DNA from 2 places in the Roseburia sp. genome. Region 2 is predicted to be linked to the other one. Evidence: riboswitches for the same ligand, from Rfam matches in the RefSeq annotation. Region 2 holds a riboswitch; the other holds the start of a gene.
The links. Region 2 has a riboswitch for thiamine pyrophosphate ahead of thiC (phosphomethylpyrimidine synthase ThiC). Riboswitches for the same ligand answer to the same signal wherever they lie in the genome.
Positions count from the first base shown of each region.

Region 1: another riboswitch for thiamine pyrophosphate. It lies ahead of thiT (energy-coupled thiamine transporter ThiT); the one in region 2 lies ahead of thiC (phosphomethylpyrimidine synthase ThiC).

Region 1 is NZ_JBGLEJ010000002.1:12,725-28,880, reverse strand. It holds partial or broken gene ACDD58_RS00400 (PLP-dependent transferase) at 1-334, opposite strand, end outside; partial or broken gene ACDD58_RS00395 (LysR family transcriptional regulator) at 587-655, shown strand; partial or broken gene ACDD58_RS00390 (gamma-carboxymuconolactone decarboxylase) at 647-820, shown strand; partial or broken gene ACDD58_RS00385 (NifB/NifX family molybdenum-iron cluster-binding protein) at 1,121-1,528, opposite strand; gene ACDD58_RS00380 (helix-turn-helix domain-containing protein) at 1,592-1,975, opposite strand; gene ACDD58_RS00375 (iron ABC transporter permease) at 2,278-3,276, shown strand; gene ACDD58_RS00370 (ABC transporter ATP-binding protein) at 3,269-4,024, shown strand; partial or broken gene ACDD58_RS00365 (glutathione peroxidase) at 4,232-4,592, shown strand; gene ACDD58_RS00360 (HI0074 family nucleotidyltransferase substrate-binding subunit) at 4,863-5,273, opposite strand; gene ACDD58_RS00355 (nucleotidyltransferase family protein) at 5,257-5,526, opposite strand; gene cysG (siroheme synthase CysG) at 5,823-7,193, opposite strand; gene ACDD58_RS00345 (ABC transporter substrate-binding protein) at 7,212-8,285, opposite strand; TPP riboswitch at 8,398-8,518, shown strand; gene thiT (energy-coupled thiamine transporter ThiT) at 8,925-9,608, shown strand; gene ACDD58_RS00335 (sugar O-acetyltransferase) at 9,734-10,363, opposite strand; gene ACDD58_RS00330 (cupin domain-containing protein) at 10,487-11,065, shown strand; gene ACDD58_RS00325 (helix-turn-helix transcriptional regulator) at 10,998-11,288, shown strand; gene ACDD58_RS00320 (glycoside hydrolase family 30 beta sandwich domain-containing protein) at 11,349-12,668, opposite strand; gene ACDD58_RS00315 (sugar ABC transporter substrate-binding protein) at 12,681-14,333, opposite strand; gene ACDD58_RS00310 (carbohydrate ABC transporter permease) at 14,359-15,237, opposite strand; gene ACDD58_RS00305 (sugar ABC transporter permease) at 15,250-16,156, opposite strand, start outside.
Region 2 is NZ_JBGLEJ010000004.1:261,838-267,302, reverse strand. It holds gene epsC (serine O-acetyltransferase EpsC) at 1-428, shown strand, start outside; gene cysS (cysteine--tRNA ligase) at 520-1,935, shown strand; gene ACDD58_RS04580 (Mini-ribonuclease 3) at 1,952-2,386, shown strand; gene rlmB (23S rRNA (guanosine(2251)-2'-O)-methyltransferase RlmB) at 2,399-3,139, shown strand; gene ACDD58_RS04570 (sigma-70 family RNA polymerase sigma factor) at 3,167-3,793, shown strand; TPP riboswitch at 4,074-4,197, shown strand; gene thiC (phosphomethylpyrimidine synthase ThiC) at 4,292-5,465, shown strand, end outside.

The DNA.
Region 1 (16,156 bases), on a different contig from region 2:
CAATGCTTCCACCATAAAGGCTCGCGCTTGATACGATCTCATCGCCTGCCTGTAAAATATTTGCAAATGCATTAAACATTGCAGCCATTCCGGATGCACAGGCAACGCTTGATTTACCGCCCTCTAACACAGTCATCCTTTTCTCAAATGCCTCAACGGTCGGATTATTGATCCTCGTATAGGAAAATCCCGGAGCCTGATTATGAAATATCTTTTCCAGACGCTCCGCCGATTCCTGTTCAAATGCACTCGACTGATAAATTGGTGTTAATGTTGCTCCCGTCTGCGGTTCACCCCGAAAAGCACCGTGCAGCAAAGATGTATTAAATTTCACGGTATCGCTCCTTTCATTTCCTACTTGTCGTATAGGAATAATATGTTTTAACTGAGTATAGCAGTAAAGATAATAAATTGCAAGAAGTTTTTTCCACATTTTTTATTTTTCTATTTTTGCGGATTGGATGACCGGAAGCGGTGTCGGACATTACGAATGATATGATTTGCGGGCAGGATTGAAATTGTATGCATTCGTTTTATTTAATGATATAATGAAGAGAATAAAATGGAAGTTGTGGGAATAAAAAATATGGAATTAAGACTATTGCGCTATTTTTTGACAGTGGCAAAAGAACAGAGCTTTACAAAAGCAGCAGAAATGAAGCCTGGTGACTGTATCAATATTCCGGCAGAAGTGAAACACTGGCATGGTGCCGCACCGGATGAATGGTTTTCTCATCTGGCAATTGAAGTACCTGGTGAAGAGATATCGAATGAATGGTGTGAGCCGGTTGCCTATGAAATATATAAATTGCTCCGATAACTTCAAGTTTGCCAGATTCATATCTAACAGGTAGAACAGATTTTTTTATGGATAAGATGATGCTGGGGCAAATAAAGTTTTTTATCGTTCTATCATTGATAGTACCTTGAAAAAATGCACAAAGATCGGACTTTTTTTGTGACTTTGGGAGAAAATCAGAAAATCTTAGTATGCCTGTTAATTTAAAAAATTCTGAATAATAACTTCCTCTGCTTCTTCCTCTGTAAGTCCAAGTGTACGAAGTTTCAGAAGCTGTTCATCTATAATGGCATAATGTTAATGGCTTACCGCCAATGTTTGTTAGTGATTTCCCGCACAGCCATGCTTGTCCTCGCCACAATGATGCTCTCCGCATGAATGACCATCCTCATGATCGTGGTGTGTACAGTGAACATCCGGGTTGTATGTCAGATTGCCTTCAAGATATGCTTTTACAGCTTCGTCTGCATCACCTGATACTCCACCGAACAGTTTTATTCCCGCAGCAGCAAGTGCAGCCTGTGCTCCTCCACCGATGCCACCACAGATCAGAACATCTATATCTGTTGAATTAAGAAATCCTGCAAGTGCACCATGTCCCTGTCCGTTTGTGTCCACAACCTGTGTGTTAACAATTTTGTTGTCCTCAAGATCGTACACTTTAAACTGCTCTGTGTGTCCGAAATGCTGAAAAATCTGTCCGTTTTCGTATGTCACTGCTATTCTCATTTTATCCTGTCTCCTTTATGATTTCTGTTTTACTGCTTATTATTATAGTTACATATCACAATCCTATCTGTGATAGTCACATTTCTGGCACTGTTTCATCTCATTTTCCACATCTTCCTTATAGAAAATATCTGACCACCGGCAGATACTCTGCAATATCGGAACAACCGAATTTCCTTTTTCCGTAAGTGAATACTCAACTCTCGGCGGTATCTCATCATATGATTTCCGGTCGACAATACCATCGGCTATGAGATCTTTTAACGTTGCTGCTAAAACTGCGTCTGTGATGTTATACATTTCTTTCCGTATCTCGCTGTAACGCAGTTTTTTATCGGCGGAAAGCACACATATAATACGCGATTTCCATTTGCCACCAAAGACCGCAAGACCGTATTCAAGCGGGCAACGGATATCAGCCTCTAATTTTTTTCTGTATTTTGCCATAAAAAACACCATTTTTCGCATATCAAGTTTATGTGTAAGCACAAATCTTGCGTGTGAAAAATGTTATTTTTCACACTAATCACCTGCAGGTTTTTCGTAACTGCTCAGAATCTCTGAGCCAATTACATGTATTATAACCTAAAGGTAATCTTTTTTGAAGTAACTATGAAATTTATTAGTGACCTTAACATTTAAATGAAAACCAACCCATTGCGCATTTCCCCTGCCTGTGATACCATAATGAGCAAATTTGCCATCTTTTTTTAACCAATACAAAAGACTTTTGCAGGAAGGAATCCCCTATGAAAAAGCACAAAAGCATTACCATCCTTCTGATGTGTATGTTACTCCTCGTGTCTGTCTGCGCAGGCATTTTATTTGGAAGCGTGAATATTGCATTCAAAGATATCTTACATTGTCTGACCGGGGCAGACCACAGTTCTACTTCTTATATTTTAATCACTACCGTGCGCATCCCACGCGTGCTCGGCGGACTTTTTGCCGGAATCGGTCTATCCTGTTCGGGCGTGATCTTACAGGGTGTGATGAACAATTCGCTGGCAAGTCCAAGCACGATCGGTGTCAATTCCGGCTCCGGTTTTGCAGTCATGCTCGCCATGATCTTTTTCCCGGCAAACTCATTTGCACTTCCGGTCTTTGCGTTTTGCGGCGCCCTGCTCACCACACTGCTGATCTTCTTTCTGGCTGCGCTCTCAGACAGTTCAAGGACTACGATCATTCTTGCCGGTATTACAGTCTCCAGTTTTTTAAGTGCAGGCATCAACACGATCAAACTTTTAAATACGGATATTACGGTGAACCTGACGTCTTTTCTGATCGGTTCCCTCTCCGGGCTTACCCTAAGCAGGCTGATCCTGCCGTGCCTCTGTATTGCTATTGCATTCTTTGTTTCCTTGTTTCTCGCACATCCGTTAAATCTGCTCGGGCTTGGGGATGACATCGCGCGCTCCCTTGGACTGCGCGTTTCACTCACCCGTTTTTTGCTTTTGTCCCTTGCGAGCATCCTTGCCGGATGTGTTGTCAGTTTCGCCGGTCTGCTCGGTTTTATCGGACTGATCATCCCGCATATCTGCAGGCGGCTTTTTGGCAGCGATGCACGTTTTCTTTTGCCTTGTTCTGCACTTTTGGGCAGCAGTTTTGTACTGTTATGTGACCTGCTCGGACGGATGATCTTCTCTCCATTTGAGCTGCCCGCCGGGATTATCATGTCGTTCGTCGGCGGACCGTTTTTCCTGTATCTGTTACTGAAAAAGAAAGGAGGGCGAAGAGTCCATGCTTGAATTTCGCAACGTTTCCGTTTCCTGTCAGCACACGCCGATCTTAAACGACATCTCATTAACTTTCCGTGACGGGGAGATCACCACAATCCTTGGCCCGAACGGTTGTGGCAAGACCACTCTGGTCCAGTGCTTAAACGGTGCTTCCACAGTGACCGCCGGACAGATATTCTTAAACGGACAGGATTTTCTTAAAATTTCCCCGAAAGAACGTGCAAGAGAAGTTTCCCTGCTCCCGCAGGTCCGCACGATCATTCCTGCTATTCCGGTTAAAATGCTTGTGGAACACGGGCGCTTTCCTTACCTTGGATTTTCCCGCCGGAAATCAAAGGAGGACACTGAAATTGTAAACCGTGCCATGGAATTTACCCACATCAGCCAGTATGCCGACCAGTATGTCGACACGCTCTCCGGCGGTATCCGACAGCGCGTGTTTTTTGCCATGGTGTTAGCGCAGGATTGTGATTACATCGTGTTAGACGAGCCGACCACTTACCTGGATCTGACCGGTCAGCGCGAATTTTACGCCATGATAAAGGAATTAAAAAAACAGGAAAAAACGATTATTCTGATCTTACATGATCTGAGTCAGGCGGTGCGCATCTCAGATACGCTAGTTGTCATGAACCGCAATATTGCCATGGTGGGCACGCCCAATGAGTGCCTGCAGTCGCATGTGATCGAGAATGTGTTTCAGACAAGCTGGAAAAGGTTCACGGATGAAGATGGAGAGTATTACTTTTTTGAGTAATACTCTTTTTTGCATTAATTTTTTCTTGACATATAGATTAAAATGATGTATTTTTATTTTACATTTGATTGTGTGCAATTTAATTGTTTTAAATCATTCATTTTAAAAAAAGACTTTAGTGTGAAAAATAAGATTTTTCACACGCAAGATTTGTGCTTACACACAAACTTGAGATGCGCAAAAAACAGCGCAAGAAAGGAGATTACTATGAATTTTTATGATTATGAAGCAGAGGATGCAAGATGCAATGTTGTGAAAATGGATGACTACAAGGGGGAAGGTCGTTCTTGTTGTAAACACGGCTACCCGCTGTGGATTTACCCCGTAGTACGATGATCTGCAGGATCTGTATGAAAAATATCAGGATGCAGGATTTGATCCAAACCACCCTCTCACCCCGCTGCTCGAAAGTGGATTATACCGTACCCAGCCGGATTTCCGTAACACCCCTGATATCAAGTGGAACTTTACAAAGTTTCTGATCGACCGGGATGGAAATGTGGTAGAACGGTTTGAACCTACCACTGATATGGCTGTTGTGGAAGAACGGGTTGCAGAATTGCTGTAAATTCTCCGGTTTTATGTTATACTTACCGCATGAGAGATAACATTATTTTGAACCAAAAATCCATGGATTATGCAAATAACCGTGTGGTAACACTTGGGGATCTGACACCGGAATGGCAGATGAGTCCGAGAAAGAAAAACTTTTAACATCACTGCTCGCTCACTATGGCATTGAAGCAAAAGCTTTCAATCCGGTTCATCTCGCCAACACTTTGATCTACAAGATCCCTGCCGTAAGTTACACCGCAAAACGCAGGGTTAATGACAGAGTTTACCCAACTGCATGTAACAACTGTTCTACTTTCCTTTTAAATTCATAAAACAGGTCAATATATTGTTCCACGATCGTTTTGCAATAATGCTTGACAATTTCACAATCGTAGTCATGCGCAAGCTGATTCCTTACCTTTAACATTTCCATCCATGCATCATCTGAAATTAGCTCCGCTTTATAGGATGTTTTGAGCACTTCACGCGGCGAACCCGCAATAAAGCCTGTCATCGCATAATATTCTATCAGTATATCTTTCATAACTTTCCATGACAGATCAAATGTGATGCTAAATTTTGCACTGGTTCCACTCAATACAAAAGAATCCGAAAGATCCCGCTGTTTTGCTTCTTCAAGTGCATCCAGTGAATTACAAAAAGATCTATAGCGTTTTTCAAATTTTTCGTCCATATTGTCTGATATCCTCCAACAATAACTGATTCTTACAGGTATCCATATTTACCAGATCTATACTGTACAGTGTCGGCAATTCTTCTATTTGTTCTGCAAGTGCATCAAAATCCTTCACACCGGACACGGCAACATCAATGTCACTTCTCTCCCGTGCTGTTCCTTTCGCTCTGGAGCCAAATAAGATCACCTCCACCGCCGAAAAATGCCTGCAAAGTTCTGCAACCGCCTGTATTACTTCTTCTGCCCTCACAAATACTACCTGCCTTTTTCTCATATTGAAATCATTTTAGCAGACGTTGCCGGCAATAGCAACGATTGCCTTTGACGTGTATTTATGGTTTAATATGAACAAATACATTCACAAAAAAGGAACCCGACATGAACAAACAGGAAATTTACACCTGCCTGAAAGATCACAACATCTGGCACGAGATCACGGAAACACAGTTCATGTTGTTTCCATCTAATCAGATAATATACAAAGAGGAAGCACACTCTGCTTTAAATGTGATCCATTCACTGCAGTATGCTTCCTCTTTTTTTTAATTACAACTCCATTCCTGCCGTCTCCCCGATCACAATAACCGCCGGAGACTGCATCCCGGATTCTTTTACTTTTTCTCCAATATCAAAAAGTGTTCCTCGCACACTTACCGTTTTTCCATCAAAATTTCCCTGCACCACTGCTGCCGGTGTTTCCGGAGATTTTCCATACTCCATCAGCCGTCCGGCCAGTTTTGAAAGCTGGTGCATTCCCATCAGAAATACAAGCGTACCTTCCACTGCCACAAGTTCTTTTAATCCTTCCGGCAGACTGTCGGCAGTACCTTTCGTATGTGCCGTCACCACATGAAAACTGCGGCTTTTTCCACGGTGTGTTACCGGGATTCCTGCTGCCGCCGGAACCGCAATGGCAGATGTGATTCCCGGCACTTCTGTCACCGGGATTCCTCTCGCCTTTAACGCTTCCATTTCCTCACTGCCTCTGCCGAAAACAAACGGATCTCCGCCTTTTAAGCGCACCACGCGTTTGCCTTTCTTCGCATGTTCGATCAGGATCGCATTGATTTCTTCCTGTTCCCTGCTATGTACACCGATCCGTTTCCCGACATAAATTCTTTCACAGCTCTCCGAAGCGTGGTCTAACAGACGCGTATCGATCAGATCGTCATAGACAAGCACCTCGGCTCTCCGTATTGCATTTAAACCGCGCAGTGTGATCAGGTCATACGCACCGCAGCCCGCACCGACGAGCGTTACCATGCCTAGACTAACAATTTTTTCCAATCCAGTCTGTTCCGCACTCTGGCAATAATCTCTGATCCGCTGCATCGTTTCTTTCTCATCCGGCACACGGTTTTCATCCATGCAAAGCTGTGCCGTCTCTTTTAAAAATCTTGCTCTGATCTTGTCATCTGCAATCAATTTTTTTGCAGGTTCACGGATCGATTCTAAATAATCAAGGATCTCTTCCATCTGATTCGGCAGTTCTCTCGCTATGTGGCTTCTTAATTCTGCCGCAATCTGCGGGCTGGCTCCTGCAGTGGAGATTCCAGCGGTCAGTTTTCCCTCTTTCACAAGGGATGGAAATAGAAAAACGCAGTAATCTTTGTCATCCACCACATTGATTAAAATCCCTTTTTCCTGACACAATGCACTGATCCTGTGGTTTAATTCTCTGTCATCGGTTGCCGCAATGACAAATGCACAGCCCTCGATGTCTTCCGGCACAAATGCACGCTCCTCGCACAAAAATACCGGATCCTGTTTTAATTTTTCCATGATATCAGGTGCTATTATGATAATCTTTGCACCGAACGGCTTCATCTTTTCTGCCTTGTGTGCTGCAATCCTGCCGCCGCCCACGATCAGACCTTTTTTATTTTCTATATCAATAAAAAACGGAAAATATGCCATTTTCAAACCGAACCTTTCTTACTTCATCTCCGGGTATAAAATATCTGCCAGCTGCTTATAAGCCTCTCCCCATTTTGCATTCGGTTTTAAGTTAAATAAGCGCTTATCAAGGATATAATAATGATCGTTTTTCACGGCAGTCAAAGATGCCCATGCCGGATTAGAGGTCAGAAGTTCTTCTACATTTTTCATAGCGGCATCACTGTCATTTCCCTGAATCGTCACAAAAATATACTGCGGATCAGCCGCAATGATCGCCTCCATGCTAAGATCATCCAACAGACTCTCGTCACTGTCTGCAATATTCACACAGCCAAGGTCTGCTAACATTTCTCCGCAGACATTTCCGTCACTGCCCTTTGCCTTTACATTGCTTGATGCTGCCCGAAGGAATAATACAGTCGGATTACTGCCGTCCGCTCTCTGCTTCATTTCTTCCACTTCTTTCTGCACATCCAGACCATTTTTCTGATAGAGATCATCTCTGCCGGTAATCTGTGTACAGATGGAAAGCATGTTTAAATAATCATCAAAATTCGCGACGTCAAAATAGGCAACGGTAATTCCTGCCTTTGTCAGTGTTTCCTCCAATGCAACATCCGCATCCGTATTTGCACTTGCGATCACAAGATCCGGCTCCGCTGCAATGAGCTGCTCGACATCCGGCTCCAAAATGCTTCCAAGATTTACCACACTCTCATCAAGTTCTAAACCAAGGCTCTCCCAGGAATCATTTGCTGCTGCAACAACATTTCCGCCTGCTAACATCCATACATCTGTGAAACTACCGATCAGCGCTGCCACACGATCTGCAGATTTCACTGTCACCTCACGTCCAAGATCATCGGTGAACGTATAACCCTGTGTCTGCGCCTCAATATTTGTTTCTAATGCCCCGGTATCTGCTTCCAATGTCTCTGTATACAATTCCGTCTGCTCTGCATCCGCTGTGCTTTCTGTTTTCTGCCCAACAGCCTGCACATCCCCTGCCGTTTCATTTGCGGAAGTTTCCTTTGCTCCCCCGCAGCCAGCTGAAAGAAGCAGTGCTGCAAGCACGCCTGTCAGTGCCAGTTTCTGATAAATTTTTTTCATGTCTTTCATCCTCCGCAAGTTGTTTCTACATTTTTGACATTATATTTTTTGTTGCTTTTTTTGTCAACATTTGACTTTTTCATCATTAATTGCTATAGTGTGAAACGTTCCATACAAATGCTAGGGGTGCTATTTATACCACATGGTATCTACAACGTGCTGAGAGATGATTTCATCGACCCTTATTACTTGACCCGGATAATACCGGCGTAAGAAAGCGTTTTCATTTACTTTATTCTGGTAAGAAACAATCCCCCGTGTTTGTATACAATAGAATGTACGCTCCGCGAACATTCTATTATCATGAATTAGGATTCTGGTGTCAAAAGGTGGCTCACAACTTAGCGATTGTCAAATTGCACAAAGTTGGGACTCGTTTTGTGACTTTGGGAGAAAATTAGAAAATCTTAGTATGCCTGTTAATGCATAGTGTTTTGCTGCCATGGATGGCAGCAAAAGTCTTAACGTCCCATGGACGGGACGTTTAAGACGTACACGTCACTCCTGGAAAATCTAAATCAGGCATACTTAGTTTTTCTTATTTTCGGACAACGGAACAAAATAGATCCGACTTTGTGCAACTTGACAGCCAAAAATTGAAAACCACCTTTTGATACCAGAATCAAACAAGGAGGATTTATGAATAACTTTTTTGCTACACCGGAAGGCGCCTGGGGAGACGGCTCCGTACACCTTACTGTGACCGGAATCGTAATCGTCGTCGTAATCATCGCATTACTGCTCATCGTTGCAGCGTTTGTGCGTCAGAAAAATGCAAGCCGCAAGGCAGCCTTAACAACCAAACAGCTCGTTTACTCTGCCGTTGCCATCGCACTTGCCGTGGTATGTTCCATGATCAAACTGTTTGAAATGCCGATGGGCGGCTCTGTCACATTACTTTCCATGCTTTTTATTGTTTTGATCGCATACTGGTACGGTCCTTATGTCGGGATCATGACAGCCGTGGCATACGGTCTGGTACAGTTTGTCACCGAACCGATTTTTTATACCATTCCACAAATGCTGCTTGACTACCCGCTTGCATTTGGTGCACTTGGTCTTGCAGGATTTTTCAATAAGAAAAAATGGGGACTTCAGATCGGATATATCGTCGGTGTGATCGGACGCTTTATATTCGCTACGATCTCAGGTGTTGTATTTTTCGCATCCTATGCACCAGAAGGTATGAACCCGGTACTTTATTCATTGGGATATCAGGCTTCTTACTTAGTACCGGAGGCAGTCATTACCTTAATCATCATCAGTATCCCGCCGGTTGCAAAAGCAATGGCACGCGTAAAACAGAATGCCGTGGAATCGTAACATTGTTTTATTTTGTTCCACAACAACTACTTTTTTGCCTGCGTGTACGAAATGCAATATATACACATTTCGTACACGCAGGCTTTTTCTTTTATCAACGAAAGTTATGCTCCCGCACCGTCATTTTATTTTTCCTTCTGCGCACATATCATCTCCCATGCTTCATCATCAATCTCTTCGTCATGAAACAATTTTCTTTTATCCTCTTCTGTTATTTTACGGATAACACGGCATGGATTTCCCGCGGCGATCGACCAGTCCGGGATATCTTTTGTAACAACACTTCCTGCACCAATTACCACATTATCTCCAATATGTACTCCCGGACAGACGACTGTATTTCCTCCCAACCAGACATTGTCCCCGATGGTAACTTCTTTTCCATATTCAAAAGCAGAATTGCGGGTATCAGGATAAATTGGGTGCCCCGCCGTATAAATAGCTACATTCGGCGCCATCTGACAGTTATCACCTATTTTTACCTTTGCCACATCTATAATCGTACAGTTATAATTTGCAAAGAAATTTTTACCTACCTCGATATGTGAACCATAATCACAATAAAAAGGCGGATTGATCCATGCACCATCTGATTTTCCCAAAAGTTCTTTTACAGTTTTTGCAATTTCATCAAAATCGGAACGATCTGCAAAGTTAAGTTTTTGCAGGATTTTTCTGCATTTTACCTGTTCCTCCATAACAGCCTCATCTGAAATATAGGCAAGCTGCATATCTCTTCTTTTTTTCATGTCCATTTTTTTCTTCTCCGTTTCTGTTAAATTTTTTAACCATTTATATTTTCTGTAATAAACAATTTCCATTGATTTTCATACCAGAATCAGCCATAATAATATAACAATCCGGACTTCCCTGCATATATCAAAAAAGGACAGCTGTCAAGCTATCCTGATTTTCGTGCTGTCAGCCACTGGCATGACGATCTTGAATTTATTGTGATTTTGGATGGACAAATGGCTTATGATATCAATGGGCAGAAAATTTTATTACAGACCGGAGAGGGAATTTTCGTCAACAGCCGCTGCTTCCATTATGGTTATTCCGATACCCATGCAGAGTGTCTCTTTATCTGTATTCTGCTCTCTCCACAGCTTCTTTCTGTAAATACTTATTTTATACAAAATTATTTAGATTCTCTGATACAAAACAGCCATTTCCCTTATCAGAAATTGAATCCGTCTATTCAATGGCAAAACACTATTCTTCATGATCTTAAAATTCTCTATGAAAATAATATAACTAAGATTCAACCATTTATTATTCTGGAAAAGTCTGTTCATATTTTCCGGCTGCTTTCTGAAAATATGAACTTCTTCCCAGACTACGATAAAAATACAGAGGATATACTGGCTCTGACTGCGATGATCGGATATGTGCAAAAAAAACTATCCGGAAAAACTTCTGCTGAAAGATATTTCCTCTGCCGGAAACTGCTGTAAAACAAAATGCACTTCTCTATTTCAAAGGTATTTAAATACTTCCCCTATGATATATCTAAACCGTTATCGTTTAGAAAAATCTATTTTTCTTCTCCGGAACACGTCAATGTCCGTTACCGAAATAGCATATATGTGTGGGTTTTCAAATACCAGTTATTTTTGTGAACTTTTTCATAAGTATTACCATACCACACCAGGGAAATTCCGAAGCCAGAATAGATAATGTGTAAACCATTTAGGCCTCGGATTTTGCCCCAAAAACAAGGGAGGAAGTCTTTTGCGGCTACCAGCATATCGTCATGATCGTGTGCGGCTCCATCTCCATCTCACACACTTTGCTTCCGTCACCAAATGTAAACTTCTGCACTTCATCCATTCTGTTCAACAGAACTGCCACTTTACCTCCATCTGGGTTGACAAATCCGGCTGCTTCTACCTGTGATGTAAAACGGGAAATCAGCATCCTCTTTGCTCCGCGTTTGATAAAACGGCTGAAATGTCCGATATAATAGTAAGATAATTTAACATCGATCGTATCATTTTTTGTATCACACATAACCGGAGCATCACAATAATTTTTCACATGATTCGGTCCACCCTGCTCATCTAAGTAGATATTCCAGTCTAAATAAGCGTTCATTCCTGCATTGAAATTTCCTAATATATCATGCGCGTACATTTCTGCATGAGCCACCTGGCTGTCTGCTGCAAACCTTGAATATTCCACGCATCCCTCGGTAAAGATCAGCTCTTTTTCCGGGAAACGGTTTCTCACTTCCTGCAGTGCTTCAAAATGATCTCCGGTATACCAGTGAAATCCGATTCCATCAATCGCATTTCTTGATTCTTCTGTGGACATGCTCTCCATCGCACGGTCTAAGACGCGCTCCTTGTTGTGATCCCAGATATTAATCTTTACTTCGGTATGTCCGGCAGCATCTAATGCCGGTCTTAAATAGCCACATACGTATTCCTGTTCTTCTTTTCCGGTAAACAGACAGGAATCCCATGTCTGTGACGCATTCGGCTCATTCTGTACTGTAAGCCTGCTGATATGAACGCCCTGTTTTTTATATTCTGTCACATAGTGCGCTACCATATCCGCCCACATGCCGTAATACTCTTTCTTTAATTTTCCGCCATGATTCATTTCACCGTTTGTTTTCATAAACGCAGGCGGACTCCATGGGGAGGCGAGCAATGTCAATTCTTCCTCCTGCTCTTTTGCCGCATGGATCAGCGGCAAAATATACTCTTTGTCACGCTCAATGGAAAATGTCTTTAGTTCTTTGTCTGTTTCATCTTCCACATATGCATAGTTTCCAAGTGCAAAATCGCAGCTCTGAATATGCACACGCCCGAAATTATAACGGTTTCCGTTTTTTCCAAAATACAGGTCAAGAAGCTCTTTCTGCTTTTCCGGACTCATCTGCGCATAGGTATAGGCTGCCGATTCTGTCAGCGCTCCACCCATGCCAAGAATCTCCTGATAGGTGATTTTCGGGTATGCTTTGATCAGATTCATCTCACATTTTGCGTCTGTCTGAAATTCTTTCTCCGCCTCTTTAAATGTGAAATTTCTCCCACTTGTGTAATATTTCATGATCCGTCTCTCCTATTTTGTATTTAATTTTTCTGCATTCTTCTGCATTTTTTCATTGCGTTCTTTTACAATCGCATCCCAGTCATTATCTGCACGGAATTGTTTGTGTGCCTCTAAAATACTGTCAAACTCTGCATCATCATTTGCTCGGATCATACCAACTAAAGTGGTCGCCCAGTTAGTTTTAATCGCACTGTATGCACGCGCCTCATTGCTTCCGGTATCCGGATCAGTATTTTCAAGGATAAAATGCGGATATAATTTTCCAATGCCCCACTCCTGCATCTGTTTTACTGCATCCGGGTATGCATCATCGCTCAATGCTTTATAGCGGTCATGTCCGAATGGGATAAACTCACCGAGACGCATCTCCTTTTTAAAGCGGTCGTTATCACTGTCACGCAATTCTTTTGCTGCTTCTGTCAGTTCATATTTACCGTCTGCATTGATCTCATATGTCTCTCCCTCAATGCCGTAATTAGTAAGAATCTGACCGTCATCATCTAAAAGGTAGGTATATATCTGGATTGCTTTTGCAGGATCCTTGCAGGTCTTAGAAACATATGTGATCATCCATCCACTGATTCCTGCCTGATTAAGTTTCGGTGCATTGCCTTTTGTACTCTGCGGTCCGTCGATTGCAATATAAGCTGCATCCGGATCTGAGCTTGCAAACGTGGTAAGGAAACCAGACTGCTGCACCGTACCATCCATCATAATGCAGGCATATTTACCAATACTTTCTTTTTCCTGCCATGCAGTGTTGTCATCCGTAAAACTGTCATCGCTGATATAACCATCACGATATGCCTCATTGAATGTTTTAATCCACGACAGATAATCCTCATCCATATTTCTATCATAGAATGTATTGTCATCATTTGCGATCGGAACCCCTAAGAAATCCTGTAATACATCGCCAAGAGAACTTGTTCCGTCTGTCTCAAAGTTGTTAAAACCAAGTGGAATCAGATCCGGGTATTTCTCTTTAATTTCTCCAAGTACATTAAGAAACTCTTCCTGTGTTCCCATAGATGGCTTACCGAGCGCCTCATACACATCATTCCGGATCACAAATGCTGTTTTTGCGAAAATATCGCCACCATCATAATCCTCCTGTGTATTGGAATAATCAGGATATCCATAGGTCTTGCCGTCATCCATCGAGAACCAGCTTAAGGTCTGATCCGATGCCACCTTGTAAAAATATGGATCATAATTATCTGCAAGATCCTGCAGTGCATATGCCCAGGTATCTGCCTTCTGTGCCACACTTGAGTTGCTGTCAAAAACGGTAATAATATCCGGCATATCCCCACCGGCAAAAAATGTATTCAGTTTCGTATCATCACCGACTAAAAATTCCACATCCAGTTTTAAGTCATCCTTGATCTTTTTTGTCACCACATCGTTTCCCCAGTCGGTGTTCCACCATTCTGCATTCACATACCAGGTCAGTTTTGTATTTTCTTTGGTGTCTGATTTCCATGCCGGTGTGTTTTCATCTAGCGTATAACGTCCACCTTCTACAACTCCGTCCTCGCCGGTCTGTGTCAGTCCTGCATCTGTCTGTTTTGATCCCCCGCCACAGCCTGCAAGTGTCCCCACTGCAAGCGCCGCTGCAAATACAGCTGCCATTCCTTTTTTCCACATTGATTTTTTCATGTTCCTCTCTCCTTTTCTACTACAATTATTCTTTGACCGCTCCAAGCATCATTCCTGATACAAAATGTTTCTGTAAGAGCGGATAAATAATAATGATCGGTACTGTTGTAACTACAATTGTTGCAAGTTGTATTCCTTTCGATGTCGTGGAAAGTGCAACATTTCCGATACTGTTCATGCTCTGTGCCTGCTGCTGTACAATGATCTCATAAATCTTCATCTGTACTGGGTACAGGCTTTTATCTGTCATATATAATTTCGCAGTCATAAAATCATTCCACTGGTATACGCCATTAAAAAGTGCGATCGTTGCAAGTGCCGGTTTTGATAATGGCATTGCGATCGTAAGAAAAATTCTCCATACACCGGCGCCATCAATTTTTGCAGATTCTTCCAATGATGCCGGAACCTGTCTGAAAAAGTTCATCAGAATGACAACGTCATAATAGCTGAAAAGCTGTGGCAGTATGTACACCATAAAATTATTTAAAAGTCCGAGCTGTTTCATCAACAGGTAAGTTGGAATCATGCCGCCCGAAAAAAACATCGTGATGATTCCCATTACCGTGTACAGTTTTCGTCCCCGCAAATCCCGCTTGCTGAGTGCAAATGCGACCATCGCACAGAAAAATACATGCGTGACCACACCGAGCACTGTTTTTGCAACTGAAATCAAAAATGCCTGCCAGATGGAAGTGTCCTTAAACACTGCTCTGTAATTGTCTAATGACCACTCTTTTGGAAAGAAGATAAATCCTCCCTCCGCTAATGCCGTACTTCCCGCAAAAGAAGACGCAACCACATTCAACAGCGGCACCAGTATCAAAACTGTAAGTATCAGAATAATTGCCGTATTCACAAAATCAAATATCCTGTCTCCTGTGTATCGTTTTGTTTTTCCCATATATGCCTCCATTTACAATACTGATTCTTCATTAATCTTCCCGGTAATCTTATTCGCTGTCACAAGTAAGATCACAGATACGACCGATACGCCAAGTCCTACCGCAGTCGCATAGGAAAAATCTCCCTGTGTCATACCCATCCGATAAACATAAGAATCAATGACTTCTGCTCTTACCTGGTTTTGTGAATTCATAAGAACTAATGTCTGATCCAAATTGGATTTTAAAAGCCCACTCACAGTCAGAATAAAATTAAGACTGATGATCGTTTTCATAAGCGGCAGTGTAATACTGAAAATCTGGCGCATTCTTCCGGCACCATCCATCTTTGCCGCCTCATAATAGGTCGGGTCGATTCCCGCCATCGTTGCAAGGTAGAGCACCGTTCCCCATCCTGCCTCTTTCCAGGTGTCGGATAAGGATGCGATCCACCAGTATTTCCCGGAATCCAGCAGGAAATTTTTCGGTGTACCTACCATTCCAAACGCCATAAGGATCTGGTTTAAAAGTCCTGTCGTTGACAGCCAGTTGATCAGCATACCACCCAGCACGATCCAGGAAAGGAAATGTGGCAGATAGGAGATCGTCTGGATCACTCTTTTAAATGGGCCATCCCGCAGTTCATAAATCATGATGGAGAGCATGATCGGTGTTGTAAATCCGATCAAAAGTTTTAAAAAACTGATTCCAAGTGTATTCACAACCGACTGCCAGAAATATTTATCCGTCGCCACGATCTTAAAATTTTCAAGACCAACCCATCTTGCCGAATTGATCGTATCGACAACTGTATAACTCTTAAATGCAATGGTCAGCCCATAAATTGGCCAATAACAGAAAATGATCATAAAGATAATTCCCGGTATGACCATAACCTGCAATGGAAGCTGCTTTTTAAAATCATGCGCATACGCCTTT
Region 2 (5,465 bases):
GTGGTGTGATCATTGGAGAGACGGCGATCGTTGGGGACAATGTTACTCTGTATCAGGGTGTGACACTAGGCGGTACCGGAAAAGAGACCGGAAAACGTCATCCGACGATCGGGGATAACGTTATGATCAGTGCGGGTGCAAAGATCATCGGTTCCTTCACCGTTGGAGAAAATTCCAAGATCGGAGCGGGAAGTGTGGTCATAGAGGAAGTGCCGCCAAACTGTACCGTAGTTGGTGTTCCGGGAAGAATCGTAAAACGTGACAATGTGAAGATGCCGCGCAGTGATATGGATCAATGCCATCTGCCGGATCCGGTCAAAGAGGATATTACCGTACTGCAGAGGGAAAATGCAGAACTGGTCAACCGTGTGCTTGATTTAGAGCAGGCAGTCCGGATTTTAAGTGCTGATGCACAAAAAACAAAATAAAATTGTATTTTGCTCCGCAAAACAAGGAGTAAAATCCTCTGCTCATCAGAGGATTCGCATTTTGCTTCGCAAAACAAGGAGGATTATTTAAATGGAAAATAAATTTCAATTTTACAACACACTGACAAGAAAAGTAGAAACGGTAATCCCGCATGAGGATGGAAAGATCGGCATGTATACCTGTGGACCGACCGTATACCATTTTGCACATATCGGCAACCTCAGAAGTTACATCATGGAGGATATATTGGAAAAATCACTCCGTTATGTCGGCTATGATGTCAAGCGCGTCATGAATATCACGGATGTCGGACATTTATCTTCTGATGCAGATACCGGGGAAGATAAGATGTTAAAAGGTGCAAAAAGAGAGCACAAAACAGTGATGGAGATCGCAAAATATTATACAGACGCATTCTTTAGTGACTGTAAGAAGTTAAATATCAAGACACCGGATGTTGTGGAGCCGGCAACGAACTGTATCCTGGAGTTCATCCATATGATCGAGGTGCTGCTCGAAAAAGGTTATGCTTATGTGGCAGGTGGAAATGTTTATTTTGACACTTCAAAATTAGACGATTATTATGTATTTTCTTCCCAGAGTGAGAAAGAACTGTTAGTCGGTGTCCGCGATGATGTGGAAGAAGATGTGAATAAGAAAAATAAAAATGATTTTGTACTCTGGTTTACAAAATCAAAATTTGAGGATCAGGCACTCAAATGGGATAGTCCATGGGGTGTTGGATATCCGGGATGGCATATTGAATGTTCCTGTATCAGCATGAAACATCTGGGCGAGTATGTAGATATCCACTGCGGAGGTGTAGACAATATTTTCCCGCACCATACCAATGAGATCGCGCAGTCCGAGAGTTACCTTGGCCATACATGGTGTAAATACTGGTTCCATGTACAGCATTTGAATGATAAATCCGGAAAAATGAGTAAGTCCAAAGGGGATTTCCTTACCGTATCCCTGCTGCAGGAAAAGGGGTATGATCCGATCGTATACCGTATGTTCTGTCTGCAGTCCCATTATAGAAAACCGTTGGAGTTTTCCTATGAAGTATTAGATAATATGGCTGCAGCTTATAAAAAACTGACCAAACGAATCGCAGAATTAAAGGATGAGGGAGCGGTACAGCAGGATAAATTTGATGCTTATAAGGCAAAATTTGAGGATGCGATCAGCAATGATTTGAATACATCAATGGCGATCACGATCATTTACGATCTGCTCAAAGATGATATGAATGATAAAACAAAACTTGCGTTGATCAATGATTTTGACAAAGTATTATCCTTAAATCTGACAACGGCACAGACAGATGCAAAAGAGGAGATCGATGCAGAGTTAGAAAACTATGTACTTGCAAAGATTGAGGAACGTAAGGAAGCAAAGAAAGCAAAAGATTTTGCAAAAGCAGATGCAATCCGCGATGAACTGCTTGAAAAAGGCATTGTACTGAAAGATACCAGAGAAGGTGTGATCTGGCACAAAGCGTGAGAGAGGGGAAATGCCGATGCAGAAAGGAATAGATTCCTATATTAAAGAACAGTTTGGGATCAGTGAAGTAGATATCCGGACATATTCACCTCTTACGTTAGCATATATCGGAGATGGGATATTTGACCTGGTGATCCGTTCGGTTGTTGTCGGAAAAGGAAACACGAGAGCAGGAGAGCTTCATAAGAGGACAAGCCAGATTGTAAAAGCACACACACAGGCGGAGATGATCGAGAAATTACTGCCGGTTCTGACGGAGGAAGAAACGGAAGTGTACCGCCGCGGAAGAAATGCAAAATCGCCGACAATGGCAAAAAATGCGACAATGTCAGACTACCGGAAAGCAACCGGATTTGAGGCACTGATGGGATATCTGTATTTAAAAGATGAGTTTGAACGTCTGGTGGAACTGGTAAAGACAGGTGTGGGCGAACTTGCACTGAAAATGTAAAAGGAGAGAGTAATGGGCTACGAAGAGCTGAAAATAGAGGGACGGAATGCGGTGCTTGAGGCATTCCGTTCCGGAAAAACGATTGATAAATTATTTGTGTTAGACGGCTGTCAGGACGGTCCGGTACGCACGATCGTAAGAGAGGCGAAAAAATACGACACGATCGTACATTTTGTGGAAAAGGAACGCTTAGACCAGCTTTCTGAGACAAAAAAACACCAGGGTGTGATCGCTGTTGCTGCTGCATATGAATATGCCGAGGTGGAAGATATGTTAAAACTGGCAGAAGAAAAGGGTGAGCCGCCGTTCTTATTTATTCTGGATAATATTGAGGACCCACATAATCTTGGTGCGATCATCCGTACCGCAAATCTTGCGGGGGCACATGGTGTTATTATTCCAAAACGCCGTGCAGTTGGTCTGACAGCTACCGTGGCAAAGACATCTGCCGGAGCGATCAACTATACCCCGGTTGCAAAGGTAACAAATCTGACTGCAACGATGAAAGAGTTAAAGGACAAAGGAATGTGGTTTGTCTGCGCAGATATGGATGGAACCTGTATGTATGATCTCGATCTGAAAGGACCGATCGGTCTTGTGATCGGCAGTGAAGGCGAAGGTGTTGGCAGACTTGTGCGTGAAAACTGCGATTTTGTTGCGTCCATCCCAATGAAGGGGGATATTGATTCTTTGAACGCATCAGTAGCAGCAGGTGTACTTGCATATGAGATCGTGCGGCAGCGTATGCGCTAAATTTGCAGCGGGAGTCTTGGGAGGAACATGTTAGAGTCATATCAGGATTTGACAGACGAACAGTTGATCGCGGTATTAAAAGACAGCGGTGATACGGACGGAAAGATCATGGATTATATTCTGGATAAATATAAACCGCTGGTCCGCAAAAAGGCAAATGCAGTATTTTTAATCGGTGGGGAGACGGATGATCTGATCCAGGAGGGGATGATCGGTCTGTTTAAGGCAATCAGAGATTTTGATAACACGAAAGAAGCGTCTTTTTTTCATTTTGCGGAATTATGTATCACAAGACAGTTATATAAGGCAGTTGAGGCGTCAAACCGCAAGAAGCATGCACCACTTAATTCTTATGTTTCTTTCTATTCAGAAAACGGCGAAAACGGATATCCGCTGGCGGAAACACTGACGATGGATGGAATCGGCAATCCGGAGCAGATGATGATCGATCAGGAGAATGTAGAGCAGTTCTGGAAAAGGCTCCGGACACATTTAAGCAGGATGGAACGGGAAGTATTAGACCAGTACCTTGCGGGACTTCATTATCAGCAGATTGCAGAAAAGATGGGAAAGACGCCAAAATCCATTGATAATGCGCTCTCGCGTATTAAGGCAAAAATCCGTGAGATGAATCCTGAAATGGGGAAGATGTAAAAGATTTATCTGCTTTTTTGTGGATTGTCACGAAAAATGATTGTGCATGTTGCATAAAAAATAAAAGAGAAAATTGTAACATTTGTGAACACTTATTGAGAAAATCATGCTATTATAATGACTGTAAAAACCCCCCAATACATTATATATAGTTTTTGCTATACCCCATAGTAAAAATACCTTCTCCTAAAAAGACAGCATCGGCTGTCTTTTTTGTTGTACAAATATTGACAACTATCATAGATTCCGCTAGACTGAATGAGTCGGTAAAATATAATAGAAAACAACGCAGAGGGACTGCATGTCTGGGATAGTGCCTGGAGAGATTGCAGTTGAGAAGGTTAAAACCTGACTCTTTGAACCTGTCAGTTAATACTGTCGTAGGGAGCGTATTGGGAAGATGTTATCTCCTGTCGCACTTGCGGCAGGAGATTTTTTAAATCATTCATAGAAAAATTCTCATCGCCAGCAGTCTTTCATGCGAAAAGGAGAAAATGTATGGAACAGTATACAACACAGATGGATGCAGCAAGAAAAGGCATTGTGACAAAAGAATTAGAGATCGTGGCAAAAAAGGAGCGTATGACAGTAGAGGAACTGATGCCGCTTGTAGCAGAGGGAAAAGTTGCAATCTGCGCAAACAAACATCACACATGTATTGATCCGGAGGGCGTGGGGTCCATGCTCCGCACAAAGATCAATGTCAATCTTGGTGTGTCAAGGGACTGCAAAGATTATGATGTGGAGATGGAGAAAGTTATGGCGGCAGTCAATATGGGCGCACATGCTATTATGGATTTATCCTCTCATGGAAATACAATTCCGTTCCGCAGAAAACTGACCGCAGAATGTCCGGCAATGATCGGTACCGTGCCGATCTATGATTCCGTGATCCATTATCAGAGAGATCTTGCGACACTGACCGCAAAAGATTTTATTGATGTGGTGCGTCTGCATGCGGAAGATGGCGTGGATTTTGTGACACTGCACTGCGGAATTACAAGAAAAACGATCGAGCAGATCCGGAAACATAAACGTAAAATGAATATTGTTTCCCGCGGAGGTTCTCTTGTATTTGCGTGGATGTGTATGACTGGAGAAGAAAATCCGTTTTATGAATATTACGATGAGATCCTTGAGATCTGCCGTGAGCATGATGTGACCATTTCACTTGGAGATGCCTGCCGTCCCGGATGTCTTGCGGATGCATCTGATGTATGCCAGATCGAAGAACTGGTAAGACTTGGAGAGCTGACAAAACGTGCATGGGAGAAAGATGTACAGGTTATGGTAGAAGGACCGGGACATATGCCAATGGATCAGATCGCAGCAAATATGAAGATTCAGCAGACTATCTGCATGGGTGCACCGTTTTATGTGTTAGGACCGCTGGTTACTGATATTGCACCAGGATATGACCATATAACATCCGCAATCGGCGGAGCAATCGCAGCGCAGAACGGAGCAGCATTCTTATGTTATGTCACACCGGCAGAACACCTGGCACTGCCAAACGTGGAGGATGTAAAACAGGGGATCATTGCATCGAAGATCGCAGCACATGCAGCAGACATTGCAAAGGGTGTCCGTGGAGCAAGGGAGATCGATGATAAGATGGCAGATGCAAGACGTGTATTAGACTGGGATGCACAGTGGGAATGTGCAATAGATC